Regions from separate parts of the Paenibacillus sp. FSL R7-0652 genome, predicted to be linked through region 3. Evidence: a T-box and tRNA genes for the amino acid it is inferred to sense, from the RefSeq annotation. Region 3 holds a T-box; the other regions hold tRNA genes.
The links. A T-box is a leader RNA that pairs with one kind of tRNA and senses whether it is charged. The one in region 3 lies ahead of tyrS (tyrosine--tRNA ligase), so its partner is inferred to be a tRNA-Tyr.
Positions count from the first base shown of each region.

Region 1 (10,006 bases), 3.2 Mb from region 3:
GGAGATAGCTGGTTCTCCCCGAAATAGCTTTAGGGCTAGCCTCGGAAAACAGAGTCGTGGAGGTAGAGCACTGATTGGGTGCGGGGCCCGCAAGGGTTACCAAGCTCAGTCAAACTCCGAATGCCATAGACTTACTTCCGGGAGTCAGACAGTGAGTGCTAAGATCCATTGTCAAAAGGGAAACAGCCCAGACCATCAGCTAAGGTCCCCAAGTGTGTGTTAAGTGGGAAAGGATGTGGAGTTGCACAGACAACCAGGATGTTGGCTTAGAAGCAGCCATCATTGAAAGAGTGCGTAATAGCTCACTGGTCGAGTGACTCTGCGCCGAAAATGTAACGGGGCTAAACACACCACCGAAGCTATGGCTTGATGCTTGCATCAGGGGTAGGGGAGCGTTGTATGTACGTTGAAGGTGTACCGTAAGGAGCGCTGGAGAGCATACAAGTGAGAATGCCGGTATGAGTAACGAAAAGATCAGTGAGAATCTGATCCGCCGAAAGCCTAAGGGTTCCTGAGGAAGGCTCGTCCGCTCAGGGTAAGTCGGGACCTAAGGCGAGGCCGAAAGGCGTAGTCGAAGGACAACAGGTCGAAATTCCTGTACCACCGTAAATCGTTACGAGCGATGGGGGGACGCAGTAGGGTAGTGACGCAGGCTGATGGATGCCTGTCCAAGCAGTAAGGCTGATGTGTAGGCAAATCCGCACATCATAAGGCTGAGCTGTGATGGGGAGTGAAAATTACAGTAGCGAAGGTCATGATCTCACACTGCCAAGAAAAGCCTCTAGCCAGATGAAGGTGCCCGTACCGCAAACCGACACAGGTAGGCGAGAAGAGAATTCTAAGGCGCGCGGAAGAACTCTCGTTAAGGAACTCGGCAAAATGACCCCGTAACTTCGGGAGAAGGGGTGCCCCGGTAGTGTGAATAGCACGAGGGGGCCGCAGTGAAAAGGCCCAAGCGACTGTTTAGCAAAAACACAGGTCTGTGCGAAGCCGTAAGGCGAAGTATACGGGCTGACGCCTGCCCGGTGCTGGAAGGTTAAGGGGAGTGGTTAGGAGCAATCCGAAGCTGTGAACCGAAGCCCCAGTAAACGGCGGCCGTAACTATAACGGTCCTAAGGTAGCGAAATTCCTTGTCAGGTAAATTCTGACCCGCACGAATGGCGTAACGACTTGGGCGCTGTCTCAACGAGAGATCCGGTGAAATTTTAATACCTGTGAAGATGCAGGTTACCCGCGACAAGACGGAAAGACCCCATGGAGCTTTACTGCAGCTTGATATTGAATTTGGGTACGATCTGTACAGGATAGGTGGGAGCCTTTGAAGCATGAGCGCCAGCTTGTGTGGAGGCACCGTTGGGATACCACCCTGATCGTATCTAGGTTCTAACCTGGTGCCCTTAGCGGGTACGGGGACAGTGTCAGGTGGGCAGTTTGACTGGGGCGGTCGCCTCCTAAAGAGTAACGGAGGCGCCCAAAGGTTCCCTCAGAATGGTTGGAAATCATTCGAAGAGTGCAAAGGCATAAGGGAGCTTGACTGCGAGACCTACAAGTCGAGCAGGGACGAAAGTCGGGCTTAGTGATCCGGTGGTACCGCATGGAAGGGCCATCGCTCAACGGATAAAAGCTACCCTGGGGATAACAGGCTTATCTCCCCCAAGAGTCCACATCGACGGGGAGGTTTGGCACCTCGATGTCGGCTCATCGCATCCTGGGGCTGAAGTAGGTCCCAAGGGTTGGGCTGTTCGCCCATTAAAGCGGTACGCGAGCTGGGTTCAGAACGTCGTGAGACAGTTCGGTCCCTATCTGTCGTGGGCGTAGGAAATTTGAGAGGAGCTGTCCTTAGTACGAGAGGACCGGGATGGACGTACCGCTGGTGTACCAGTTGTTCCGCCAGGAGCACCGCTGGGTAGCTATGTACGGACGGGATAAGCGCTGAAAGCATCTAAGCGTGAAGCCCCCCTCAAGATGAGATTTCCCAGTATGTAAGACCCCTTGAAGACGACGAGGTAGATAGGCTGGGGGTGGAAGTGCAGCAATGCATGGAGCTGACCAGTACTAATCGGTCGAGGGCTTATCCAATAGCAGGTTTTGAGTCGCGTGAGTTTCGTTTCGAATCTAGTTTTCAGAGAACAACACTCTGAATGACATGAAAATCGGTACATCCCTTAAGGTGTGGTTGGTTTTCAGTTTCATCTGAATGGAAAGAAGTACAACTTCGATCCAATCGCGTTTGGTGGCGATGGCGGAGGGGTTCCACACGTACCCATCCCGAACACGACCGTTAAGCCCTCTAGCGCCGATGGTACTTGGACCGCAGGGTCCTGGGAGAGTAGGACGCCGCCAAGCGGAACCCCGTTGGGGTATTTTTTTTCGAATGATAGGGGCCTTTAGCTCAGTTGGTTAGAGCGCACCTCTGATAAGGGTGAGGCCGGTGGTTCGAGTCCACCAAGGCCCATAGTAACTAAATAAGAGGGGCCATAGCTCAGCTGGGAGAGCGCCTGCCTTGCAAGCAGGAGGTCAGCGGTTCGATCCCGCTTGGCTCCACCATTCCCTGATAGCTCAGTTGGTAGAGCACTCGACTGTTAATCGAGTTGTCACAGGTTCGAGTCCTGTTCGGGGAGCCATTAAGGCCCGTTGGTCAAGGGGTTAAGACACCTCCCTTTCACGGAGGTAACAGGGGTTCGAATCCCCTACGGGTCATATTACGGAGGCTTAGCTCAGCTGGGAGAGCATCTGCCTTACAAGCAGAGGGTCGGGGGTTCGATCCCCTCAGCCTCCACCATATATTTTTATTAATGACGCGGGGTGGAGCAGCCCGGTAGCTCGTCGGGCTCATAACCCGAAGGCCGCAGGTTCAAATCCTGCCCCCGCAATTGCAGCTTTCCTAACCGAAAGTGATCTGGAACCGTGGTGTAGTTGGCCTAACATGCCTGCCTGTCACGCAGGAGATCGCGGGTTCGAATCCCGTCGGTTCCGCCATCTTTACAAGCTTCAGGGATGAAATGTATCTTGGAGTAAGTTTTAATATGGCTCGGTAGCTCAGTCGGTAGAGCAGAGGACTGAAAATCCTCGTGTCGGCGGTTCGATTCCGTCCCGAGCCACCATGTAAACAACAATTTGATACGCCGGTGTAGCTCAACTGGTAGAGCAACTGACTTGTAATCAGTAGGTTGGGGGTTCAAGTCCTCTCGCCGGCACCACTTTATGGAGGATTAGCGAAGTGGCCAAACGCATCAGACTGTAAATCTGCTCCCTTACGGGTTCGGTGGTTCGAATCCATCATCCTCCACCAGTTTTCTTATATGAGTCATTAGCTCAGCTGGTAGAGCACCTGACTTTTAATCAGGGTGTCGAAGGTTCGAATCCTTCATGACTCACTTTTACTATATGCGCGTGTGGCGGAATTGGCAGACGCACTAGACTTAGGATCTAGCGTCTTTGACGTGGGGGTTCAAGTCCCTCCACGCGCATCCCTTATTTTGCGGAAGTGGCTCAGCGGTAGAGCATCGCCTTGCCAAGGCGAGGGTCGCGGGTTCGATTCCCGTCTTCCGCTCCAATATTTGCGCCCTTAGCTCAGCTGGATAGAGCGTTTGACTACGAATCAAAAGGCCGGGAGTTCGAATCTCTCAGGGCGCGCCATTATAACTTAATCTAATCTACGCCGGCGTGGCGGAATGGCAGACGCGCTCGACTCAAAATCGAGTGGGAAACCGTGGAGGTTCGAGTCCTCTCGCCGGTATGTCTAACGGGATGTAGCTCAGCTTGGTAGAGCACCTGGTTTGGGACCAGGGGGTCGCATGTTCAAATCGTGTCATCCCGATTTTTTTGTTTATGCGGGTGTAGTTCAATGGTAGAACTTTAGCCTTCCAAGCTAATAGCGTGGGTTCGATTCCCATCACCCGCTTAATATAATGAAGAAGAAAGAGACAGGATCTGCTGTCTCTTTCTTTTTTTGCGTGAAAAAGTCTAATTCCCTATTCCTATATTGTGTACCCGCTATGCATAGGGGAGTCTTCATTATAACTCTTCAGGTACTTTCCTTCAGCCATACCTTCTACTCCCTCGTGTTAAGTCCATGAATACCCATGAGTGAATGTCACCTGTTCAACAGCGTGTTTTTACCTCTACGGAAGAAAGCATATCAGAAGATAATAGAACCGTTGACTCATCCTCCTCATATTACTCTATATCTTGTCTTCGCAATCAAAGAGAGAACAGCGTTTAAAACTCCATATTCTCCAACTTGTTTACGCTAATAATCACTAATTTTAATAAAACGCTTACAAAAATAGCTTGCGAAAATACCCAGCCTGTAATACCATATAAATTAAGCGCTTAACCTTTAGGGGTAAGGCGCTTAAACTTAACTTAGATTAAGCGCTTAACCCGTAAAGGAAAGGATGACGATTAATTCATGACAACAATTCGATTAACGATGGCTCAGGCCCTACTTCGATACCTGGATCAGCAGTATATTTCGGTAGATGGGGTAGAAACCAAGTTTGTTAAAGGCATTATCGGAATATTTGGACATGGGAACGTAACCGGGATTGGTGAAGCCTTGGAGCGGAGTCCTGGAAGTCTGACTTATATACAGGGAAAAAATGAACAGGGCATGGTGCATACAGCTGCTGCTTATGCCAAGCAAAAGAATCGTAAGCAGATTTATGCCTGCACAACGTCGATCGGCCCTGGTGCATTAAATATGATCACTGCGGCAGCGACAGCAACGGTGAACCGGATTCCGGTACTGCTTTTACCTGGAGATAACTTTGCTACACGTGAGCCGGACCCGGTACTGCAGCAGCTTGAAGTAAGCAGCGACTATACGATATCCGCTACGGACCCGTTCAAAGCGGTCAGCAAATACTGGGATCGCATCGTGCGTCCGGAACAGCTCATGGTTGCTGTCACACATGCTATGCGTGTACTGACTGACCCGGCCGAGACAGGAGCTGTCACATTGGCACTGCCTCAGGATGTACAGGCAGAAGCATATGATTATCCGGAGGCATTCTTCGCCCGGAAGGTACATTACCTGGATCGCCGGCCTCCTGTTCCGGCGGCTGTTGAACGTGCAGTGCAGCAGATTGCCAGCAGCAAAAAGCCGCTGCTCGTTGCAGGCGGTGGAGTACTGTACTCTGAAGCATCCGCACAACTGATCGAGTTCGCGGAGAGCTTTGGTATTCCGATTGCTGAGACGCAGGCAGGCAAGAGTGCAGTATCTTGGGACCATCGGCTTAATGTGGGGGCTATCGGGGTTACCGGATCTCTGGCAGCCAATCGCTTGGCGAAAGAAGCAGATGTGGTGATTGGTGTAGGAACAAGATTCTCTGATTTTACTACGGCGTCACATGCCGCTTTTCAACACCCTGAAGTAAAATTTATTAATATTAACCTGAACAGCATGGATGCCGCCAAGTTAGGCGGAGAAGCCATCTTGGCAGATGCACGTGAGGGGTTACAAACATTGCAGAAGGAATTGCAAGCACAGCAGTACCGCAGTGCATATGGTTCATCTGAGGTTGCTGATCTTCGTAATCAATGGAATACCGAAGTGGATCGTCTCTACGCTGCCGAGCATGAAGCCGGGCTGGCACAGACGAAAGCCATTGGTATAGTAAATCAGACAATTGATCCATCATCGGTGATTGTATGTGCGGCAGGAAGCCTGCCGGGAGACCTACACCGCCTGTGGCGTTCGGCTGAACCGAAAACATACCACATGGAGTACGGTTTCTCTTGTATGGGTTACGAGGTTAGTGGTGCCTTCGGCGCAGCGCTTGCAGAGCCCGATCGCGAAGTATACGCCATGGTAGGAGACGGCAGTTACCTGATGCTGCATTCCGAACTGGTTACCAGTTTGCAGGAACAGAAGAAGATGACAGTCCTCTTATTTAACAATAACGGCTTCCAGTGCATTCATAATCTGCAGCGTGAACACGGCAGTGATGGATTTGGTAACGAGTTCCGCTACAGAGATGCAGAGAGCGGACGTTTGACTGGCGATTATATGCCGATGGATTTTGCGGCTCATGCTCGCAGTATGGGAGCGAAAGCTTATCGAGCGGAAACCGCTGAACAGCTGGAGCAGGCACTTCGTGATGCCAAAAATGAAACGGTGACTACGTTGATTGAGATCCCTGTCGTCCCTGGAACCAATACAGGCGGATATGAGTCATGGTGGAATGTCGGCGTACCTGAAGTATCTGTTGAGGAAAAGGTAGTTCGTGCCCATGAGGCGATGAGAACAAATCGCGGCAAAGCAAAACTTGTTTAGTCTGCTATTCAGATAATCCTGCATTTATTCCATATTTATGTAACAAGATCCACAAGGTCTAACAAAGCTGAACAACAAAAGGAGCCGTGGAATCATGAGCAAGCTGCCATTCCAGCTTGGGATTCATCCGATCAATTGGGTCGGCGAAGATGTAAAAGAACATGGTGATGATACAACATGCGCCCAAATTTTGGACGATATTCAGCGTTTGGGATTGACGGGTACTGAGATGGGACGCAAATATCCGACCGACCCCGCTGCACTGCGTGAGGAGCTGAGCAAGCGAAATATTAATCTGATCTCGCAGTGGAAATCAGTGCTCTTCTCCGATCCAGAATATCGCCAAGCAGAGCTGGACGACTATCGCAGACACGCGGAATTCCTTCAGTCCATGGGCAGCAAGGTGATCAGCACAGCTGAGGTAGGAGGGTCACTTCACTTTGATCCAAGACGGACACCGCATGAAAAAGAAGTGCTTAGACTCAGCGATGCCGAATGGCATATTCTTGCTGAAGGCCTGAACCAGGCCGGAGCCATTGCTCAGGAGTACGGACTTAAGCTCACTTATCACCATCACGGGGGCACAGTTGTCGAACAACCAGAGGAAATTGATCGTTTAATGGAGCTGACAGATCCTTCTCTAGTATACCTGCTTTTTGATACAGGCCACGCCTACTATGGCGGCGCTGATCCGCTTGAGGTACTGCGTAAACATTACGACCGGATTGCCTATATCCATCTGAAGGATATTCGCCCGGATGTGCTGGATCAGGCACGAGCGGAGCAATCAGACTTTGTTGGCTGTATTCGCAGGGGGGTATTCACTGTACCAGGAGATGGATGCATTGATTTTGCACCCATTCTGCAGGAACTGATCACTCGTGGATATAACGGCTGGGCGATGCTGGAAGGAGAGCAGGACCCTGCGATTCATAATCCGTATGAGTATGCAAAACGTTCCCTGAGCTACATGGAGTCTCTCTACCAGCGCTGAAGACAGTTAACCAATCGAGCATCTATAATTGCGAAAATAGATTTTATATGCAGCAAAGAAGAATGATCCAACATCAATTCATGTCATTGGAGTAGATATCATCTCCTAATCAAACGAGATTCCACCATAGAAAGGGGCTCAAACACAATGACTTATGTATCCTTTCCAGCATCGAGGAAAAAGGATTTTACTGCCATTGGCCGCTTGTGCATTGACTTGAATGCCAATGAGATCAACCGTCCGATGGAAGAGACAATGACGTTCACCAAATACGTTGGTGGTTCTCCGGCCAATATTACGATCGGCATGTCCAGACTTGGAATGGAAACGGCTTTCATCGGCAAAATTGCAGGTGACCAGATGGGCAGATTCATCCAAAGCTATCTGGAGAAGAACGGGATCGAAACCTCCAATGTAGTGACCGACAACACCGGGGCAGTAACCGGACTTGCTTTTACCGAAATTAAGAGTCCCACAGATTGCAGTATCCTGATGTACCGGGATAATGCAGCAGACCTGTTATTACAGGCCAGCGAGGTACAGGAGCAGCTGATTGCGGATTCCAAAGTGCTGCTGATCTCCGGTACGGCTCTTGCGCAGAGTCCATCACGGGAAGCCGTCATTCAAGCCCTGACCTACGCGAAAAAACATGGCACGGTCATCGTGTTTGATCTGGACTACCGTCCATACACGTGGACTTCGGATGAAGAGACAGCCGTTTATTATAACCTCGCTGCCGAGAAATGCGATATCATCCTGGGCACACGGGAAGAGTTCGACATGATGGAGACATTTGAAAATAATCCGGATCATAGCGATCAGGTGACAGCACAAAAATGGTTTGATTTTTCAGCCAACATTGTTGTCATCAAGCACGGAAAAGAAGGCTCCATCGCATATACACGTGAAGGGCTCTCACATCGGGCTAACAGTTACCCTGCTCGTGTTGTGAAAACGTTCGGTGCAGGCGATTCATACGCTGCAGGATTCCTCTACGGCTTAATGCAGGGCTGGACGATTGAGCGCAGTATGAGCTACGGAAGTGCGGCAGCAAGTATTGTTATCTCCAGCCACAGCTGTTCTGACGCGATGCCAACCGTAGAGCAGGTAAATGATTATATCGAACGCTGTGACCGGGGCGAAATTATTCCATCTTAATGAACTGCACAGTCAATTATAAAATACAGCATTCTACAAGCAAGTGATGCACATAAACGAGGGGAGACAGCACACATGGGAAAAGGAACTTCAGAAGCATCTGCAGCAGTGACGAATGTACAGAACTGGATCGGGGGTACTTGGGTAACCCCGACGACAACACGAACTGAAGCAGTCGTTAATCCGGCAACAGAAGAGATTATTGCCTACGTGCCGCTGTCTGAACAAGCCGATGTCGATCAGGCAGTGCAGGCTGCACGGGCAGCATTCAAATCATGGAGCACCACACCGGTTCCTCGCCGTGCCCGCATTCTATTCCGTTATCAGCAGCTGCTGGTAGAGCACTGGGAAGAGCTGGCCAAACTGGTTACATTGGAAAATGGCAAAAGTTATGCGGAAGCTTATGGCGAAGTATTACGCGGTATTGAGTGCGTTGAGTTCGCGGCAGGTGCCCCGAACCTCATGATGGGCAAACAGCTGCCTGACATCGCTACAGGACTGGAATCAGGCATGTACCGTTACCCAATCGGGGTCATCGGAGGAATCACGCCGTTCAACTTCCCGATGATGGTGCCTTGCTGGATGTTCCCGCTGGCGATTGCTTGCGGTAACACATTTGTTCTGAAGCCGTCCGAGCGTACTCCGCTCCTGGCCGGACGTTTGGCAGAACTTTTCAAAGAAGCAGGGCTGCCTGACGGCGTGCTTAACATCGTTCATGGTGCACATGACGTTGTAAACGGACTGCTGGAACACAAAGAAGTAGCTGCCATTTCCTTTGTTGGCTCACAGCCTGTTGCAGAATATATCTACAAAACAGCTTCCGCACACGGTAAACGTGTTCAGGCACTGGCTGGCGCGAAAAATCACTCCATCGTTATGCCGGATGCTGACCTTGATCTGACCGTGAAAGAGATCACAAGTGCGGCCTTTGGATCAGCTGGCGAACGCTGCATGGCTTGTTCTGTAGTTGTTGCTGTTGGCGATGTGGCCGATGCTCTGGTGCAAAAGCTGGTGGAAGCAGCTGACCGGATCAACATCGGTAACGGCATGGACGAAGGCGTATTCCTGGGTCCGGTTATCCGTGGTCCTCACAAAGAGCGTACGCTGGGATACATTGAATCGGGTGAACAGGAAGGCGCAGCATTGATTCGTGATGGGCGCAAGGATCAGGCGGCAGACGGCTCCGGTTATTTTGTAGGGCCAACCGTATTTGACCATGTAGACAGCACGATGAAAATCTGGAAAGATGAAATCTTTGCTCCAGTACTATCCGTAGCAAGAGTTGAAACGTTGGAAGAAGCAGTAGAACTCGCGAATCGCTCGGACTTTGCAAACGGAGCATGTCTGTTCACGCGCAGCGGTGCGAATATGCGTCAGTTCCGTGAAACGATTGATGCAGGCATGCTCGGAGTGAACCTGGGCGTCCCTGCACCGATGGCCTTCTTCCCATTCTCCGGTTGGAAGAAATCTTTCTATGGGGATCTGCATGCTAATGGCACCGATGGTGTTGAGTTTTACACTCGCAAGAAAATGGTAACCACTCGCTGGTAATCGTCTAAAGCACAGCGCATATG
Region 1 is NZ_CP152001.1:345,106-355,111, forward strand. It holds rRNA gene MKY97_RS01540 (23S ribosomal RNA) at 1-2,079, shown strand, start outside; rRNA gene rrf (5S ribosomal RNA) at 2,230-2,346, shown strand; tRNA gene MKY97_RS01550 (tRNA-Ile) at 2,382-2,455, shown strand; tRNA gene MKY97_RS01555 (tRNA-Ala) at 2,472-2,547, shown strand; tRNA gene MKY97_RS01560 (tRNA-Asn) at 2,549-2,624, shown strand; tRNA gene MKY97_RS01565 (tRNA-Glu) at 2,629-2,700, shown strand; tRNA gene MKY97_RS01570 (tRNA-Val) at 2,707-2,782, shown strand; tRNA gene MKY97_RS01575 (tRNA-Met) at 2,800-2,873, shown strand; tRNA gene MKY97_RS01580 (tRNA-Asp) at 2,902-2,979, shown strand; tRNA gene MKY97_RS01585 (tRNA-Phe) at 3,029-3,104, shown strand; tRNA gene MKY97_RS01590 (tRNA-Thr) at 3,125-3,200, shown strand; tRNA gene MKY97_RS01595 (tRNA-Tyr) at 3,207-3,292, shown strand; tRNA gene MKY97_RS01600 (tRNA-Lys) at 3,305-3,377, shown strand; tRNA gene MKY97_RS01605 (tRNA-Leu) at 3,390-3,470, shown strand; tRNA gene MKY97_RS01610 (tRNA-Gly) at 3,482-3,556, shown strand; tRNA gene MKY97_RS01615 (tRNA-Arg) at 3,563-3,639, shown strand; tRNA gene MKY97_RS01620 (tRNA-Leu) at 3,661-3,739, shown strand; tRNA gene MKY97_RS01625 (tRNA-Pro) at 3,747-3,820, shown strand; tRNA gene MKY97_RS01630 (tRNA-Gly) at 3,834-3,904, shown strand; gene iolD (3D-(3,5/4)-trihydroxycyclohexane-1,2-dione acylhydrolase (decyclizing)) at 4,415-6,280, shown strand; gene iolE (myo-inosose-2 dehydratase) at 6,375-7,274, shown strand; gene iolC (5-dehydro-2-deoxygluconokinase) at 7,422-8,432, shown strand; gene MKY97_RS01650 (CoA-acylating methylmalonate-semialdehyde dehydrogenase) at 8,508-9,983, shown strand.
Region 1: it has a tRNA-Tyr gene. The T-box ahead of tyrS (tyrosine--tRNA ligase) is inferred to sense a tRNA for this amino acid. The anticodon was not compared.

Region 2 (10,006 bases), 1.7 Mb from region 3:
CAGTACGCACAATATCAGCACATTTCAGAGAAGATCATCGCCATCATCCAGCAGGATTATGACAAAGACCTCACGCTCGATGAATGTGCGATACGGCTTCATTACAATGCCAACTATCTAAGCAGCGTTTTCCGGAGAGAGACCGGGGCTTCTTTCAGCGAATATTTAACCAGATACCGGTTAAACATTGCAAAAAAGTGGCTGGACGAAAGTGACTGGACAGTAAAGGAAATTGCCGAACGGCTTCGTTATACAAATCCGCAAAACTTCATTCGTTCCTTTAGAAAGTGGGAGGGAATGACTCCCGGGAGGTACCGGGAGCATAAGAAACATTCTGAACGGGCTGTGAGAGGTTAGTGTTCTATCGCAAGAGATATTTGTTATTACTCATCAGAATCATGGATTTAGGGCCTCATGCCAGTTTCAGGCATGCCGCAGACCAACCAAGTCATGAATCAGGAATAGGACGCCATATGCTGGAAGCTGCATTACCTTTGGACTGGAGGCACTGTTTTCATATGAGCTTGTTCAAGCTGTATCAGCATTTTACCAAACCTTGCTCCTCGCGAGAAGGAGACCACGCCGTCTGGGTAAGTGTCACGGATGTATTTTTCAGCTTTATTTAATGCTGCTGCATCCGTTGGCATTTCATAGGTATGCAGCCATTCAGGCAGTTTTTGGATCAATTCCTCTGTCCGAATCTCAAAATCGTTTACTTCTCTTGTAATAATCATCGTATATGAATATCCCTTAAGGTAAAGCAGCTGCTGGAGGAATGCCATATCGCCTGCCTTGTAAGGAGCATGCACACCAAGCACCACTCTCAGCTCATCCATAAGCGTATGCTCTTTGGCACCTGCGATCAAACTGATATACACATACTTTCGGGCACAGTTAATGGCCTGCTCAATTGTTTCCCAATCCGACATGGCCGGACACATCGACGCAAACACGATATCATACTGCTTCTCCCAGCCTTTATCCTGTATCGATATTTCTTCAAATCGCTCACATACAATCGTGATGTCTTTTTCCAAGTCAGCGGGGATGGTTTCCTTCATTAGCGAGACAAGCAGCGGGGATGGTTCAACTGCCGTGACCGAAGCCCCTTTTGCTGCAAATGGGATCGTAAATATACCAGAAGCTGCTCCCACGTCCAATATCGAAGCCCCCTCAAATGTGACTCCCTGATTCTCAATCCAGCCCATGATGCGTGCTGAACGATCTCTGCCTTCCTCCGTAAACGACTGGTCATGATAATTCCTCGCCCATCGCTCGAAGGCTTCCTCTGTATCAAACGGGGCACTTTTGGGCTTATATCTTGAACTTCTTGGTCGGTCCTTCCACGCTTGTTCCCACACATCGAGGTCAAATAGCATATCTGCGTTTGCTGTAAACGGTCGAGTTGTCAGCTTCTTCACTTCCTTTTATATTATAGACTTAATATATCTACAATAGACCTAATCAGTATATACGTCAACCCTTATCCAGTGTGAATAAAAATTTCTCTCACGCAATGCTTCAATAATATCCTTTCATCATGCGCATCAATAACCTAACTAACTTCAAATCGGGTGAGGATGAATTTAAATGTAAAAAAAACAACCTATGAGATATGGAATCCTCAAGAGTGCTGTTTCAGAAAACCTATGCTCAGCCCAATGGCTTTAGGATGAACATCGGGTCGACCATATACATGCTTAATAAAAGTGAGCTCATTCACAGCCGTTTGTTCGTATCGCTAAATATCAATTCGTAGGTGAGCTGAGAGCTGCACTGTTATAAATGATAGGGAGTGACTTGCTCCACTCCATACTTTCTGTAAGAAAGGTTGAACAATTGAGGCCTGTTTTCCATCTTGTTTACCGATAATACTTTTGAAGGATTAATTTCATAAACTTTCTTAGTTTTATCCAGTGAGTGCACTCTCGGGAAAAGATGAATTAGCTGTAGTCGTATCAGTTAAGATCCATATTAAAAAAATCAGCATACACGATAGTAACAATACTAGCCTTTTAAAAAAACAACTCTTTACAATAATAAAGGCTGGGTTTTAATCCAGCCTCAGTATAGCGCGGAGATTCATAAGCGCTATTAGTATATTTTTGTATTCTTTGGTTTAACGGATTTATTAACAGATGTGATTCCTGTGAAAAGTACCTCTTAGATTTGATTCCATTTTTTAGAATTTAAGATTTACATCTAGCAGTTATGAATACTGATTGTGGAATTTGTTGTGATAACAGTAGTTATCGGTCCGATTGTTGTTGTGATCATTGCTTCTACCGTATCACCTTTACCATCTGCTTCATGTGCTAATTTTTGCAGTTCCAAGACTTCATTCATCCTCTCACCTCCTATTTCGAATTTAAGGCATTCATTCTGCAATCATGTTCAGCGGAATCCCCATGTTGTTGAATTTTGTTCTTTCCAGAAATTCATCTGAATTTACCAAAGGCATCCAGTAAACGGGGTTTTCTTTGACAATCCCCATTAGTGCTAATATTATACCTGAGCTTCCTGTATAAATATCATCGGCTAATCTATACGAAAATTGTCCTGGGTATACATAATATCCATTCTTCTCAATTAAGAATATATTAAGTAAATTTAGAATTTCGCTGATCATTTTCTTGCGCTGCTCAACGCACTTCACCATGGGAGGAAGTAATAGGAAGCTGCCTGCTCCATCAAATAGGCCTCCACTGATTGTGGAAATTGTCTTTGATAATTGTAAAATAGCATCCATCTCTTCTCTATAAAGATCTTGTCCACTCACATGATTTAAGTACCATATAGATAGTGCAATTCCAATAGATCCGCCTGAAAGGTATGGTAATAGGCGATTTCTTTTGTCCAAAGTTTGTAATACACCCGTCGCATTATCTTTTTGGGTTTTTTCCAGATCTTCTTGGATCAATGACTCCGCCTGATTCAAATATTTCTGATCATAGGTAACTGAATAAAGTGCAGAATAGAACAGAGATACACCAGATAATCCATCAATTGCGCCTATCTCCACTGCCATCCAATCATTAAATTTTAACGATCCAGCCTTGACTCTATTAATTTCAATTAATTCTTCTATCTCTTTAGCAAATTGCAAATGTTCACTATTACCAGTTTCAAGATATAAACTAATCACGAACAATCCAATTCCTGAAAGACCTGACCGTAAAGAAATGTTTGATTGATGAATATTGTCTCTAAGAAGTTTTAATTCATATAATACCGTTTCTTTGCAGCCTTTATCATAAAGTAAAGCCCAAGTTCCTGTTTTCCCTGTTAATAATCCATTGTCTTCAATTTGTGATACATTCTCTAATAAATAATTTTCTATCCAATTATCTATTTCAATCGTGCTGATGTTATTTTTATGTAGAGTAAAGGCCGCGCCGCTTCCTCCAGTTAAGAAGTTATATTTCCCATCAATCATCTCAAATTGTCGGATGTCACCATTAATGAGCCTTTCATCACTTGTTAAGTTATCTTGAACGCCACATATTAACTTACTTAAGATAGAATTTACGTTGAGGTCAATTGTCCGATCATTCAAATCAATATCTTTAGGGCTATACTTTTGGTAAGCATTGATTCTTTGATCACATTTATCCTGCATATCTAAAATGAAATTATAAAAGGGAGCTTCATAATTTTCTCTAATCCAACTGAGATGGTTATATTGAAGATATCCTTCTAAATCCTCTGAGGTCAAGACAGGAAGAGCTAAATTCCTTGAGAGCCTTTTTAAAGCAAACCAATCTCGTGCACCACTAACCTTCATCTCCCGAGATACAAATCCAAGTGTGCCCATACTCATCTTTTCTTCAGAATGTACAGGAGCAGCGGTTTCAAAATCAATGATACTAACGGTCAGATCCTCAGCTAGCATTATATTCGCTGGTTGCAAATCACCCATAGCTACACCATGACTATGCAATTCGTCTATTATGGCGAATATCTGCAGCAATATCTTCTTAACGTGATTCGCGTGGTTTCTCAGATCATCCTTATTACCGAAATAGGGGAATTTTTGCGCAAGCCATTTCCTTAAATCTTGTCCTTCAATAAATTCCTCAACTAAAAAATAATGCTCCCATTCCTTAAAATAATCGATTATATTGACAACGCCAGATACATCTTTAAGCTTGCTCAGAGCATCATACTCTTTTTTTTTCCTTGTTAATGCGTCCTGAGCAACCCCATCTAAACCAGCATTTGGTCTGGCTTCCTTGATAATAACCTTCAAATCATCCTTTTTTCGAGTAGCGAGATACACTCCGCCAGCGTTACTATAGCTGATTGCTGCTTCAATCTTATACCTTGCTAAATTTTCAGTCTTCATATCTCCTGAATTATTAATAGAATTGAGATAATCGTCGAAATCCTTCACAAAGTCAGGAACATGATAAAAGGGAGTCCTTTGATCCTCAATTAAATTACCTTTCTTATCCCTGATACAATGTTGACCGGATTCATTGAGTATACGTCTAAATCCTCCATACCTATAAAATACATTGCTGGTTTTCCATCTCTTATCACTAAGAATATAAGGTCCTTTCTTAAAGTCTTGAGTAGCTAAGGAAAGTGTTTCTAACAATTCAAGGAATACTTCATTGCTCCTAGGATAGATTGTTATAAACTTACCGGAAGAAGCGCGATTCGCATTTTTTGAATTCAGTTCAAAGAAGCTTTGTCTATCCTTTAAATGCTTGAAATCAATATTAATCTCTATGCATATCCGTGCAACCTTCTTTAGAACATCCTGACATTCCTCTAATAATGCTGTTATGTGAATTTTCCAACCTTGATCTGGTATATTTTCCCCTTTGAAGTGGTAATACTTCCATACAGAATCAATTTCTGTTTTCAATGTATATGTATCTGGAACTTCATCTAGTTCATAGGTATATGCCTTGTCACTAATCTCCATCTTCCCATAATATTCGGACATCGGTTTCAAATACTTATGATATAACATGTTACCTTGCATTAAGGTATACCTCCGTTTTGATACTTCAAAGATATCCGGACCAAACTAAAATTGCGCTTCGAAGTTCATGAGATGATGAAGAGCAGCAAGTACATCTTGTTGTGAAAGGAATTAATGAGGCACTCATGGTGAAGGATTTATCGACAACAAAAACCAAATTTTAAAACGTGTCGTTCTTATTTCATATTATACAATATATTATTATTTATTTAAATATTTTCCATCATCTTTCTAAATAAAATATTTAAATGAACAGGTATGGTTGATAAAACTTATTTCTCTTTCACAACTAATAGCGATCTTGCTTCGTCCGAAAAATGCAAGTATAAGGCATCTATAAGAACTTCATCAGTTCGATTTTCAAGTGTGGGCAGACCTCCAATAAAATCATTTCCATCATCTAGTCGAGACTTTTAAAATTTCACAATAGTACCCTGAACCCCATAGCAATTTTATGTTCATACGACCTAATTGAATCAGGTACTAAAACCAAATAAAAAAGAGTTCATTAGAGACTATCTCTAATGAACTCTTTTATTAATACCGGCGAGAGGACTCGAACCTCCACGGTTTCCCACTCGATTTTGAGTCGAGCGCGTCTGCCATTCCGCCACGCCGGCTTATTTTGCTGTGTGCATATACTAAAAATATGCTGGAGGCGCCACCCAGATTCGAACTGGGGATAAAGCTTTTGCAGAGCTGTGCCTTACCACTTGGCTATGGCGCCTTATTATGGAGCGGACGACGGGAATCGAACCCGCGACCCTCGCCTTGGCAAGGCGATGCTCTACCGCTGAGCCACGTCCGCGTAATGGCTGGGGATATAGGATTTGAACCTATGCATGACGGAGTCAAAGTCCGTTGCCTTACCGCTTGGCTAATCCCCATTAGATAACAAAGGGGCGATCGAGGGGAATTGAACCCCCGAATGCCGGATCCACAAACCGGTGCGTTAACCACTTCGCCACGATCGCCATATAGAATACATTCATTAAATTATAATTGGCAGGGGCAGCAGGAATTGAACCCACACCAACGGTTTTGGAGACCGTTGTTCTACCTTTAAACTATGCCCCTAAAAACTGGTGGAGGATGATGGATTCGAACCACCGAACCCGTACGGGAGCAGATTTACAGTCTGATGCGTTTGGCCACTTCGCTAATCCTCCAGGATTACATGGTGCCGGCGAGAGGACTTGAACCCCCAACCTACTGATTACAAGTCAGTTGCTCTACCAGTTGAGCTACACCGGCATATTAAGTTTTCTATAAAGGTGGCTCGGGACGGAATCGAACCGCCGACACGAGGATTTTCAGTCCTCTGCTCTACCGACTGAGCTACCGAGCCGCAATAAAGTTAAAGCTTGAGTTGCTACACCTTATCTAGGGCATCAGTGCCATACAGCAGATCTAGTGAACAGCTTCCCTCATGTTAAATCTTAAATGGCGGAACCGACGGGATTCGAACCCGCGATCTCCTGCGTGACAGGCAGGCATGTTAGGCCAACTACACCACGGTTCCAGATCACTTTCGGTTAGGAAAGTTAAATTGCGGGGGCAGGATTTGAACCTGCGGCCTTCGGGTTATGAGCCCGACGAGCTACCGGGCTGCTCCACCCCGCGTCATTATAAATATTATATGGTGGAGGCTGAGGGGATCGAACCCCCGACCCTCTGCTTGTAAGGCAGATGCTCTCCCAGCTGAGCTAAGCCTCCGAATAACACATTTATGATCTTACCACAAACCTGATATTAAAATCAAGTCTTTTTTTGATGAGATGCTTCTCTCATCTCAAGCTTTAGTTATTAAGATAACTATGACCCGTAGGGGATTCGAACCCCTGTTACCTCCGTGAAAGGGAGGTGTCTTAACCCCTTGACCAACGGGCCTTGCTAAAAAGATTGTGGCGGAGAGAGAGGGATTCGAACCCTCGAGACGCTTGTGACGCCTACACGATTTCCAATCGTGCTCCTTCGGCCAGCTCGGACACCTCTCCATGGCTCCCCGAACAGGACTCGAACCTGTGACAACTCGATTAACAGTCGAGTGCTCTACCAACTGAGCTATCAGGGAATATGTTTCAGAGTGTTGTTCTCTGAAAACTAGATTCGAAACGAAACTCACGCGACTTAAAACCTGCTATTGGATAAGCCCTCGACCGATTAGTACTGGTCAGCTCCATGCATTGCTGCACTTCCACCCCCAGCCTATCTACCTCGTCGTCTTCAAGGGGTCTTACATACTGGGAAATCTCATCTTGAGGGGGGCTTCACGCTTAGATGCTTTCAGCGCTTATCCCGTCCGTACATAGCTACCCAGCGGTGCTCCTGGCGGAACAACTGGTACACCAGCGGTACGTCCATCCCGGTCCTCTCGTACTAAGGACAGCTCCTCTCAAATTTCCTACGCCCACGACAGATAGGGACCGAACTGTCTCACGACGTTCTGAACCCAGCTCGCGTACCGCTTTAATGGGCGAACAGCCCAACCCTTGGGACCTACTTCAGCCCCAGGATGCGATGAGCCGACATCGAGGTGCCAAACCTCCCCGTCGATGTGGACTCTTGGGGGAGATAAGCCTGTTATCCCCAGGGTAGCTTTTATCCGTTGAGCGATGGCCCTTCCATGCGGTACCACCGGATCACTAAGCCCGACTTTCGTCCCTGCTCGACTTGTAGGTCTCGCAGTCAAGCTCCCTTATGCCTTTGCACTCTTCGAATGATTTCCAACCATTCTGAGGGAACCTTTGGGCGCCTCCGTTACTCTTTAGGAGGCGACCGCCCCAGTCAAACTGCCCACCTGACACTGTCCCCGTACCCGCTAAGGGCACCAGGTTAGAACCTAGATACGATCAGGGTGGTATCCCAACGGTGCCTCCACACAAGCTGGCGCTCATGCTTCAAAGGCTCCCACCTATCCTGTACAGATCGTACCCAAATTCAATATCAAGCTGCAGTAAAGCTCCATGGGGTCTTTCCGTCTTGTCGCGGGTAACCTGCATCTTCACAGGTATTAAAATTTCACCGGATCTCTCGTTGAGACAGCGCCCAAGTCGTTACGCCATTCGTGCGGGTCAGAATTTACCTGACAAGGAATTTCGCTACCTTAGGACCGTTATAGTTACGGCCGCCGTTTACTGGGGCTTCGGTTCACAGCTTCGGATTGCTCCTAACCACTCCCCTTAACCTTCCAGCACCGGGCAGGCGTCAGCCCGTATACTTCGCCTTACGGCTTCGCACAGACCTGTGTTTTTGCTAAACAGTCGCTTGGGCCTTTTCACTGCGGCCCCCTCGTGCTATTCACACTACCGGGGCACCCCTTCTCCCGAAGTTACGGGGTCATTTTGCCGAGTTCCTTAACGAGAGTTCTTCCGCGCGCCTTAGAATTCTCTTCTCGCCTACCTGTGTCGGTTTGCGGTACGGGCACCTTCATCTGGCTAGAGGCTTTTCTTGGCAGTGTGAGATCATGACCTTCGCTACTGTAATTTTCACTCCCCATCACAGCTCAGCCTTATGATGTGCGGATTTGCCTACACATCAGCCTTACTGCTTGGACAGGCATCCATCAGCCTGCGTCACTACCCTACTGCGTCCCCCCATCGCTCGTAACGATTTACGGTGGTACAGGAATTTCGACCTGTTGTCCTTCGACTACGCCTTTCGGCCTCGCCTTAGGTCCCGACTTACCCTGAGCGGACGAGCCTTCCTCAGGAACCCTTAGGCTTTCGGCGGATCAGATTCTCACTGATCTTTTCGTTACTCATACCGGCATTCTCACTTGTATAATGTCCAGCGCTCCTTACGGTACACCTTCAACCCTTATACAACGCTCCCCTACCCCTGATGCAAGCATCAAGCCATAGCTTCGGTGGTGTGTTTAGCCCCGTTACATTTTCGGCGCAGAGTCACTCGACCAGTGAGCTATTACGCACTCTTTCAATGATGGCTGCTTCTAAGCCAACATCCTGGTTGTCTGTGCAACTCCACATCCTTTCCCACTTAACACACACTTGGGGACCTTAGCTGATGGTCTGGGCTGTTTCCCTTTTGACAATGGATCTTAGCACTCACTGTCTGACTCCCGGAAGTAAGTCTATGGCATTCGGAGTTTGACTGAGCTTGGTAACCCTTGCGGGCCCCGCACCCAATCAGTGCTCTACCTCCACGACTCTGTTTTCCGAGGCTAGCCCTAAAGCTATTTCGGGGAGAACCAGCTATCTCCGAGTTCGATTGGAATTTCTCCGCTACCCCCACCTCATCCCCGCACTTTTCAACGTGCGTGGGTTCGGGCCTCCAGTGCGTGTTACCGCACCTTCACCCTGGACAGGGGTAGATCACCCGGTTTCGGGTCTACGTCCACGTACTCATTCGCCCTATTCAGACTCGCTTTCGCTGCGGCTCCGGCTCTTCACCTTAACCTTGCACGGGAACGTAACTCGCCGGTTCATTCTACAAAAGGCACGCCATCACCCCTAAAACGGGCTCTGACTTTTTGTAAGCACACGGTTTCAGGTTCTATTTCACTCCCCTTCCGGGGTGCTTTTCACCTTTCCCTCACGGTACTGCTTCACTATCGGTCGCTAGGAAGTATTTAGCCTTGGCAGATGGTCCTGCCGGATTCATACGGGGTTTCACGTGCCCCGCACTACTCGGGATCCGTCTCGGAGGGAACAGACTTTCAATTACAGGGCTTTTACCTTCTTTGGCGGGCCTTTCCAGACCTCTTCGCTTAACCGGTTCCTTTGTAACTCCATGTGAGACGTCCCACAACCCCAAAGAGCAAGCTCTTTGGTTTGGGCTTCTCCGCGTTCGCTCGCCGCTACTGACGGAATCACTATTGTTTTCTCTTCCTCAGGGTACTTAGATGTTTCAGTTCCCCTGGTATGCCTCTGCACAACCTATGTATTCAGTTGTGAGTAACTGGATATTACCCCAGCTGGGTTTCCCCATTCGGACATCCCCGGATCAAAGCTTGCTTACAGCTCCCCGAGGCAGTATCGTTGTTCGCCACGT
Region 2 is NZ_CP152001.1:5,482,833-5,492,838, forward strand. It holds gene MKY97_RS24090 (helix-turn-helix domain-containing protein) at 1-357, shown strand, start outside; gene MKY97_RS24095 (methyltransferase domain-containing protein) at 489-1,421, opposite strand; gene MKY97_RS24100 (class III lanthipeptide) at 2,203-2,346, opposite strand; gene lanKC (class III lanthionine synthetase LanKC) at 2,378-4,993, opposite strand; tRNA gene MKY97_RS24110 (tRNA-Leu) at 5,535-5,613, opposite strand; tRNA gene MKY97_RS24115 (tRNA-Cys) at 5,647-5,720, opposite strand; tRNA gene MKY97_RS24120 (tRNA-Gly) at 5,727-5,801, opposite strand; tRNA gene MKY97_RS24125 (tRNA-Gln) at 5,806-5,880, opposite strand; tRNA gene MKY97_RS24130 (tRNA-His) at 5,895-5,967, opposite strand; tRNA gene MKY97_RS24135 (tRNA-Trp) at 5,997-6,070, opposite strand; tRNA gene MKY97_RS24140 (tRNA-Tyr) at 6,077-6,162, opposite strand; tRNA gene MKY97_RS24145 (tRNA-Thr) at 6,172-6,247, opposite strand; tRNA gene MKY97_RS24150 (tRNA-Phe) at 6,269-6,341, opposite strand; tRNA gene MKY97_RS24155 (tRNA-Asp) at 6,438-6,515, opposite strand; tRNA gene MKY97_RS24160 (tRNA-Met) at 6,543-6,616, opposite strand; tRNA gene MKY97_RS24165 (tRNA-Val) at 6,634-6,709, opposite strand; tRNA gene MKY97_RS24170 (tRNA-Glu) at 6,812-6,883, opposite strand; tRNA gene MKY97_RS24175 (tRNA-Ser) at 6,899-6,990, opposite strand; tRNA gene MKY97_RS24180 (tRNA-Asn) at 6,992-7,067, opposite strand; rRNA gene MKY97_RS24185 (23S ribosomal RNA) at 7,137-10,006, opposite strand, start outside.
Region 2: it has a tRNA-Tyr gene. The T-box ahead of tyrS (tyrosine--tRNA ligase) is inferred to sense a tRNA for this amino acid. The anticodon was not compared.

Region 3 (10,006 bases):
GCATTTCAGGCTCTGTACAGGGAAAAACAAAAAATACAGAAAACAAACACGACTCCTTTCGGTGAAGATCGTGTTGTTTCTGTACATACGCTTAAACGTAAGTTTATTATGAAATTAGTTATGCTTTCCGACATCATTTTGCCAAAGGAATTTTATGTTCTTTCTGCATCACGGTTCTCTCCGAAATATATGATCCATACAGCGTAAGGGATGCGCCCAAAATACTAATCCATGTCATCTGTTCATGAAGAATAAGGGCAGATGATATAACGGTGATCACAGGTACGAGATAAATATAGACACTTGTGCGGATTGCTCCCAGCAGCTTTACCGCTTGATTCCAGGTTACAAAACATAGGGCAGACGCACCCACACCTAGAAAGAGAAGATTAGATATATTCGTGATTTGTGTGAACCTCGCTGCGTTTAATTCAAATTCAAACATAACGAGGGCTGGCAGCATGAAGAGCAGTCCATATAAAAATACTTTACGCGATGCTCCTATAACATGGTAGTTTCGTGTACCAATTTTACGCATAAGCACAGAATATACAGCCCACACTGCCGGAGCGATAAAGGCAAGCAGGTCGCCTAAAGGATTAAGCTGCAGCATATAACTTCCGTTAAGGGTAATCAGGATAATACCACACATCGCAATGCCAAACCCGATTAGAAAGCGGCGGGTTAGCTTTTCTCCATCAAGAAAAAAGTGGGCAAGTACAGCAGTGAAAAAGGGTGCAGCCGATACAATGATTCCTGCGTTGGAAGCTGTCGTATACACCAAGGCGAAATTTTCGATAAGAAAATATAAAGCCACCCCGCATAGACCCGCACCCATAAATAATACTTCATCTCGAAAGGATCTAACGCGCTGCGGACGTGGATAGATGATCCACAGGACCAGATAACCGATTAGGAAACGAAGCAGCAAAATTTCGACAGGGGTAAAGTGCTGCAGCAGCACTTTCGTTGAGACAAAAGTCGTTCCCCAGACCACAATGGTTAACAAGGCAAGCAGGTGTCCGGCTGCATTGCTCTGATGACGTATCGAAGTCATACATCGTTCTCCTGCAAGCGTATGGGTTCTGAAGCGTGATTAAAAATTCGTCGATATTGTTTGGGTGTGAGACCAATCAGCTTTTTGAAGAAGTTAGTAAAATGACTTTGGTCACTAAAGCCTGTATGTGCGGCCACCTCAATGGGCATTAACCCCTGTTCGAGCAGGCGTTTGGCGTGATTGATCCGGATTGTTTCGAGATAACGGTAAGGAGTTATCCCTTTTTGACGTGTAAACAGGCGAAGCAGATGATATTTGCTAATCCCTGAAAGTGCGGATAGTTCGTTCAAGCTGATGTTTTCCGTGTAATGAGTATCCATATATTCGCACAGCTGCCGAATTTCTAACGTGACATCCTGCCCAGCTTCAGGTAGCTCCACAGCAGCGTAATCTTTGAGTAATTGCTCCAGCAGCAGCAGAAGCATTTCTTCTTTGCAGAAATCAGACTGTTCTTCCAGAATGATCTGGTGCAGCTCGTGGAGCGAGGAAACAAGTTCACTTTGGCATACAACGTGGGTGGAGAACCTTGGCAAATAGGAATGTCCGGTAATCTCACGCACATACTCCTGCATAATTTCAGCTTCAATATTGATACAGCGGTAATCCAGTATACTTCCGTCTATCTGCTCACAGGCATGGGGGTCTTTGGGATTGAAAATGATGATGTCTCCGCTGTTTAATGTGTATTCCTCACTGCTGCAGACCAAATGGCGTTTCCCTTCTTCAATAAATCCAATCACGTAATAGTCGTGAAAATGATTGGGGAATTTCTGCATAATGCCTTCGAATTGGTATGCCTCCACCTGCAAATCAGAATCATAAACGACAGTTCGCACTTCGCGACTCATGATGCACCCTCTTTCTAGTTTGTTGAAGTGATTATAATGTCGTCGAAAGCTGATTTCTTGAACGATATTGCTTATTATATCGGAGCGGTGTATCTAGAACATCTATTTGAGTTCAGTTTAGGTTTAATTTAAAATAAGATAGGTGGAGCTAAAAATGAAAGATTTTCCTCCAATGCTTACTAATAAGGGAGCTGGGATGCTGTGTTTGAACATCTGGTTATTTTCAAGTTTAACGATAAAATCACACCTGCCAAGCAGCAGGAGTTTGTATCTCAGCTGCTCGCATTGCAGGGTCAAATTCCAGGGATTGTTGAGCTGACAGCTGGAGTGAATGTGACGGAGGAGACCGATCGCATTCAAGGATTTACGCTTGGGTTACGAGTGACTTTTGAAGACCGGGAGGCGCTTCGTGCGTATGGGCCGCATCCAGCACATCAAGCGTTTGTATCTTCTCTGGATGGTTGGATCGAGAATGTGATTGTAACGGATTATGAAGTCCCTGCTAAATGAAAAATCAAGTGAAAAACTCGCTTTAACATTCGGATGATCCCATCAAATATATTTTGCCTTGGAAATTCCATGCGACTACATAAATGAGCATGGGTTCACAAAAGCTACACGAAGATGAACAGAGGTTATCCTTTGTCAGGAGAAAGGAGCGTGACCCATGGAAGAGAGCAATTCCAGTGCAGGCTGGAACCTTGAACACAGCTATGCGGCACTGCCCGAAACATTTTATACAAGCCAAAATGCAGTACCTGTCCAGTCTCCGGACTGGAATATTTTTAATACAGCTCTGGCCGCCAGCCTCGGGTTGAATGCTGATGTACTGCATAGTCCCGAAGGCGCAGCTATTTTTGCCGGAAACAGCCTGCCGGATGGAGCGAGCCCCCTTGCTCAAGCTTATGCAGGTCATCAATTCGGCAATTTTAATATGCTTGGTGATGGACGTGCCCTGCTGCTGGGTGAACAAATTACGCCACAAGGACAGCGAGTGGATATTCAGTTAAAAGGCTCCGGTCGGACACCTTACTCGCGGGGAGGGGATGGTCGTGCTGCCGTTGGACCCATGCTGCGGGAGTATATCATTAGCGAAGCGATGCATGGTCTCGGTATTCCCACGACACGAAGTTTGGCTGTTGTTTCTACAGGGGAGAACATCTATCGCGAAACAGCACGCCCAGGGGCTGTTCTTACACGAGTGGCGTCCAGTCATATCCGAGTGGCTACTTTTCAATATGCGGCCCGCTGGGGGTCGATTGCGGATTTACGTGCGTTAGCAGACTATACACTGCATCGTCATTTTCCGCAGGTGGAGGATAACGAACAGCGTTATTTGACCCTGCTGCAGGAAGTGATCCAACGACAGGCAGCATTAGTTGCGAAATGGCAGCGGGTAGGTTTTATTCACGGGGTCATGAATACGGATAATATGGCGATTAGCGGGGAAACGATTGATTATGGACCGTGTGCCTTTATGGACACATATCATCCAGCCACCGTGTTTAGTTCAATTGACAGAGAGGGCCGTTATGCATACGGAAATCAACCGTATATTGCAGGTTGGAATCTGGCGCGTTTCGCCGAAACACTGCTGCCGCTTCTTCATGAGGATGAGGAGCAGGCTGTCCAAATAGCTCAAGATGCCATTGCGCAGTTCTCGGAGCTGTATCATTATCACTGGTTAACGGGAATGCGGGCGAAATTGGGACTATTTACGGAAGAATCCGAAGATGAAATGCTGATTAAGGATCTGTTAGACCTGATGGAAAAGCATCGTGCAGATTACACGAATACATTTGTAAGTCTGACACTGAACAAACTGGAAACGTCCACTCTTAACGACCAGTCCGATTTTAGGGAGTGGCACTCGCGTTGGCAGGCCAGATTAGGCAGACAGCCCGAATCCGGCGATGAAGTCATGCAGCAGATGAAACAAAATAATCCAGCGGTTATTCCGCGAAATGATAAGGTAGAAGAAGTGCTGAAACGGGCAGAAGCGGATGGAGACTACAGTCTGATTCAACCTTTATTGGCTGTTCTTCAATCCCCCTATGCGTATACACCTGAACAGGAAGCGTACGCGGCCCTACCCGTGTCATGTGATCCCTCGTATAAGACGTTCTGCGGGACTTGACTCCTGTGGATATGTATGGAAAGAGATAAACGAGCTGCCAGGTGGCAGCTTTTTTATTAAGCTGGCAATGAAAGTATGGGAGCTGCCATGAAACTGTAAGGAGCGCAAAAAAAGCATGGCAGGCAGGCGTAGAGGCGTGAACACAGATGAAGATGAAAGAAGGAAGTAGGAAAGAAAGAGTTCACTATTTATTATTTTACACAATATTTTCATAGAAAGAAGGCGGACCTCATCGTCCAAAAAATAAGTATGCAGGAATTAGTCAAGGAGCTTCTTGAACTCCTATCACGAACTTCTTTTTCCAAAGAACAGATGCAGCATTATGTAAACCGATTAGATGAGTCATTCAAATGGGAGGGCGTACCTTATGTTGAGATCGAAGAAGAGCATTACATCGTAACGATCTATGAACGCGGTGTACCTTTCCTGACTAAAAAACTGAATCAGAAGGAAGAGGTGCTGTACTGGCTGCTGGAAGATATGATTTTCACAGCGGTGCATGTCGAAATGCTTAACAAGTATGGTGTGGATAACATGCATACTCATCTTGATTATTCAAGTGAAGAAGTGAAACAGGAGATGAATGAGAACATACAGACAGCCTTTGTAATGATTGGAGATCCATATTTAACCTGGCATCAAAAGGGGAAGCGAAAGGAACTGGAGAGTTATCAACCCAAGAAAGGGAAACTGGAGCGATGAGAAAACGGGATATTCAAGATATATGGTATGATTACGCATTAACGTTTGTGGAGAAAAAGAACACCTCTGAACAAGGATGGGATGCACTTTCCCGAACTGAGCAAGAGATTGCCGCATTGTGGCTGTTCGAAGCGGATGTTTATAATGGCGGTTTTATACAATTTTTTTGCAACTGGGGAGAAAGGGTGTATACAACGGCCTGCGGCGCACTTCAAGCTATTGGCGCCAAGCAGGTGCTGGATAATATCAAGGAGCAGTATGCCTGTATTGCGCATCTCGCTGATGATGACAGGCTGACTGCACTTTGGGACATTCCGCGATATCTAGAGGCAGCTCAAGAAGAGCGTCTGGACGAGTTGGATCAGCAGCTCTGGAACAACGAGGATCAGGTTGCGGAGAAGGCTTACGCTTATTATCGCGAACAGCTTCCTATTGATCCCAAATGAACGAATCTCTGGTACAGAAACATTTTTACTGCAATACTTGCGCTTGCAATGCCTATAACGTTCCGCTATACTGGCTATAATTAAATACATGAAATACGTTGATAGAGCGCAGTAGCGGCTTTGTCCCTGTTACAGAAAGTCAGGGGTGGATGGAACCTGATACATACAAGGGCTGCGAATTACACTCTGGAGTACTTGGGTAATGCCAAGCGGAAGGGCAAACGATAACTTGCTGAGAGTGGTATGGAGCACTTGTACTGGACTGTATAAGCGTTCAGAAAGAGTTGTCCATACAAATTGGGTGGTACCACGGTTATTCTAATCGTCCCTTTGTCTGTTAAGACAAGGCGGCGATTTTTTTGTGTCCCAAAAACCAGCGGTATTGTAATTCAAAGCGAACGTAGGTCATGACTCAATTTTTATCATAGAAAAGGGGTTATTGTAATGAATGGAATGAACATTATTGAAGAACTGCAGTGGCGCGATGCCATTAATCAGCAAACAGATGCGGAAGGACTGCGTGAACTGACGGAGACAAAAGCCATTTCTCTGTACTGCGGCGTAGACCCTACAGGGGACAGTATGCATATCGGACACTTGATTCCGTTTATGATGCTGAAACGTTTCCAGCTGGCCGGTCACCGTCCGGTGATCCTTATTGGCGGTGCAACAGGTACGATCGGTGATCCGAGCGGTCGTCAGTCCGAGCGTTCTCTCCAGACACTGGAACAGGTACAGGCCAATGTGGATGCGCTGACTGCACAAATGAAAAAGCTGTTTGTAACCGAAGGGGACAATCAGGTTCGTATGGTGAATAACTACGACTGGACACATAAAATTAATGTGATCGAGTTCCTGCGTGATTACGGGAAAAACTTCAACCTGAATACGATGCTGGCCAAAGATGTTGTAGCAAGCCGTCTTGAAGGCGGAATTTCATTCACCGAATTTTCCTATCAGATTCTGCAATCTCTGGATTACCTGCACCTGTTCCAAAACGAGGATGTGCAGCTGCAGATTGGCGGTTCTGACCAGTGGGGCAACATTACAAGCGGTCTGGATCTGATTCGCAAAAAAGAAGGAGCCGAGGCGAAAGCTTACGGATTGACGATTCCGCTGATGCTGAAGTCTGACGGTACGAAGTTTGGTAAAACAGCTGGCGGTGCAATATGGCTTGATCCAAACAAAACGACACCATTTGAATTCTACCAGTTTTGGGCAAACACCGATGACCGGGATGTCATTAAATACTTGAAATACTTTACCTTCCTGAGCAAAGAGGAAATTGAAGCTTTGGCTGCGAAGGTGGAGACAGAGCCGCATAAACGTGAAGCGCAGAAAGCACTGGCCGAGGAAATGACCAAATTTGTTCATGGTGAAGAGATGCTGGAGCAGGCGAAGCGGATTACCGCAGCATTGTTCAGCGGAGACATCCGTTCACTTACGGCAGATGAGATTGAGCAGGGCTTCAAGGAAATGCCAACATTCGAAACAGACGGCGAAGCTAAAAATATTGTTGACTGGCTGGTGGATCTTGGCCTGGAGCCTTCCAAACGTCAAGCCCGTGAGGATGTTACCAAAGGAGCAATCTCTATGAATGGTGAAAAGATCACGGAGCTTGAATTTACGGTGTCGGCTGAGCACGCCATTGGCGGCAAATTCATCATTATCCGCAAAGGTAAAAAGAACTACAGCCTGGTTAAATTGAAATAAACCGCCAGGGTACAATATGCTGCTGCCGCAGACAACGGTGATGACGTAACAGTTTGCCATACATTACCATAGAGAACGGTAATATACGATTATACAATTACTGTTGACAGTGCTGCTGGCTTTGCTATACACAGTGTATATGCAAAGCCAGCAGCGATGTATATCATATAAAAATGGCCTCCTTTGCTGATTAACAAAGGAGGCCATTTTTATATGTTTTAATACTGTATTTTAATGCTGATTAACGATGGCTGTGATCTCTTCATCCAGATCCAAAGTTACATCTTCACGATATGCGCGGATATTGTATTCACTGTGCAGGTAGCGAAGAATCGCTTCGATCATATTGGATTCCACCAGGAACTGGCTGCGGCCCTGAATCCAGACTTCTGCGGAATAACCGGTATCTTCTTCCCAGCTCAGCTCTACATTAACATCTGTAGGACGTACACCTTTACGCTCTGCCATGTGAATGCAGATGGCATTCACAATTTCATCCATACTCAGAACCATAAATCTTAGTACCGTCCGTTTCTGTTACGATCATCGTCACGATCATCACGGCGGTCATAACGACCATCCGCTGCAGGTTTGCGGCGATTCGTGATTGCTCTGAACAATGCCATAGCCAGCATAACAATCAGCATAATTGCTGCCACGTTTACGAGCAAACCGAGAATGTTACCCAGTGCTCCCATACCGCCAAACAGTCCGCCGAACAGCATACCAGCCAGACCACCCAGCATCATACCTTTCATGAATCCACCACCGCCGCCGAAGAATCCGCCACGGTTATTGGCAGCTGCGCCAGTATTGGAATTGTTACGTGAATTGGACTGACTTACATTGCTGTCTGATTTCTTAGGAGTGTTGGTATAACTCTTCGTTCCAGATTTGAAACCGCCGCCGCCCCGTCTTGCATCAGCACTGTCCGGATTCGTAACGCCAACCGCTGCAAAGAGCAATGTGAATGCCATGAAAACCATCATCAGATGTTTAATTCCAAATTTTTTCTTCATTGTATAGATCGTAACCCCCTGATTAAATTTGTTTGATTCCCCAAAATGGGCCTTACTCAAGTAATACGGTCAACCTGCTGTGACGTTTCAAAATTTAAATTAAATTTCTGAAATACTTGGACTCGGATCCTGAATCGCCGCCTGACCATCCAACAGCTGGGTCACCCAATTACACCATTCCAGACCTGTTTGGGCGTTCATTAACCCTTTCTGCACTAGAATGTAGCTTCCGAATTCACGACTGCCGACACGAAGATTGTCCTGAGGTATACGTGATTTCAAGTCTTCGAAATAGCGTATACGTTCCATAAACCAACTTTTACGTTCGTTCAGAATACGTCTCATGCTGCCATCTTCAGCGATCCCTACACAGAGAATGCGAAGATTGAATTCATCACGCGTAACGGGTGCAGTGACAGGAGTAATCATCCACTCCAGCAACTTCTGAATACCTTTGTCCGTAACTGCATACATTTTTTTGTCCGGTTTGTCAGACTGTTGTACCCAGCGGGAGGCGAGTAACTCATCGTTTTCCATCTTGGACAGGAGCGGGTAGATCTGGCTGTGTTTGGCCTGCCAATGCGGCTGAATCTTCAGCATAAGATCATAACCGGAAGACTCCTCGCGGGTAAGCAGCCCGAGCAATCCGTAGGAAAGTATGTTCATGCACATGTCTCCTTAATATTAGGGCTGGGTCTACGAAAACAAGTATATTACTTTCGTTGACCGCTTTCATAAAAGTGTACACTGAAACTGTATGGTTTGACAACCTGACAGGATAACTGCCTTAATTTAGACAAAAAAAAGTGCGAACCATGAAGGTCCGCACTCCAAACCAATTAGAGAGATGCCTGTTGTCCATACCCGTCAGCGACGAGATCAAGTTCGCCTGTGGCAGAGTCGATCACCATGCCGTGAACAGGTACATTGGGAGGAAGTAATGGATGCTTCTTGATGACTTCCACAGTTCCTTTTACCCCTTCTTGTACACTGTCAAACCCGCGCAGCCATTTTTGCAAACGAATGCCGGAGTTCTCCAGTGTGGACATGACTTCTTCGGAAATTCCGCGTTCTACCATGTGACCAATCATCGTTTCAGCATGCAGCGAGGCCATACCGCACTCTGTATGACCGACAACCAGCACCTCGTCTGCGCCCAATTCATAGATAGCAACCAGCACAGAACGCATAACACTACCAAAAGGCTGGGAGATAATCGCGCCTGCGTTTTTGATGATTTTTACATCACCATTTTTCAGATTCATCGCTTTGGGCAGCATCTCCACGAGACGGGTATCCATACAAGTGATGATCACCATCTTTTTCGTTGGAAACTTGCTAGCCGTATACTTCTCGTATTCTTTAGTCTCGACAAATGATTTGTTGTAAGCCAAAATCTCTTGAATGTTGTTCATGTCCATTGCCTCCTGTTATCCAATACGACGAGCACGGCCACTTGCATGAGATGCAGCTTGTCCTACACGCCCTTGATTAGTTAGAATGCCGCGGTCAGCAGACCGCGTTATCCGTTTTTTAGAAGAATAATGCAGTATGCTTCTGTCAAAAGTTGATTATACGCAATGCAAAAAGTATCATCAATAGGGTGTAGAAAATTTTTTTGAAGAGGTGAACGGTAACCATGGACAAACAAACACAGCAGCAGCTGCAGTCTTTCCTTATTCTGGCCCGTAAAATCAAAAGTTATCACGAAGCGATCGGTTTGCTTCACTGGGACTTGCGTACAGGTGCACCGAAAAAAGGTGTTCCAACTCGTTCAGAAACCCTGGGAATGCTCTCTACAGAAGCTTTCAAACTGCAAACCTCCGCTGAGATGAAAAATTATCTGGATACATTGACCCAGCCGGATGTACTGGAGCAGCTTGAAGCTACCGACCGCCGTCTGGTAGACGAATGTAAAAAGGAGTACGATCGCAGTCAGTCGGTTCCACCGGAAAAAGTTCAGGCTTATACGGTACTTACTGCTAAATCGGAAACGGCGTGGGAAGATGCCAAACATAACAGTGATTACGATGGCTTTGCGCCGTATCTGACCGAGATCGTGAAGCTCAAACAGGAGTTTATCG
Region 3 is NZ_CP152001.1:3,821,287-3,831,292, reverse strand. It holds gene MKY97_RS16975 (DMT family transporter) at 134-1,057, opposite strand; gene MKY97_RS16970 (AraC family transcriptional regulator) at 1,054-1,905, opposite strand; gene MKY97_RS16965 (Dabb family protein) at 2,107-2,415, shown strand; gene MKY97_RS16960 (YdiU family protein) at 2,573-4,042, shown strand; gene MKY97_RS16955 (Imm63 family immunity protein) at 4,292-4,744, shown strand; gene MKY97_RS16950 (DUF4375 domain-containing protein) at 4,741-5,190, shown strand; T-box leader at 5,280-5,523, shown strand; gene tyrS (tyrosine--tRNA ligase) at 5,644-6,903, shown strand; gene MKY97_RS16940 (YxcD family protein) at 7,135-7,416, opposite strand; gene MKY97_RS16935 (hypothetical protein) at 7,422-7,922, opposite strand; gene MKY97_RS16930 (PadR family transcriptional regulator) at 8,022-8,588, opposite strand; gene MKY97_RS16925 (carbonic anhydrase) at 8,762-9,337, opposite strand; gene MKY97_RS16920 (carboxypeptidase M32) at 9,562-10,006, shown strand, end outside.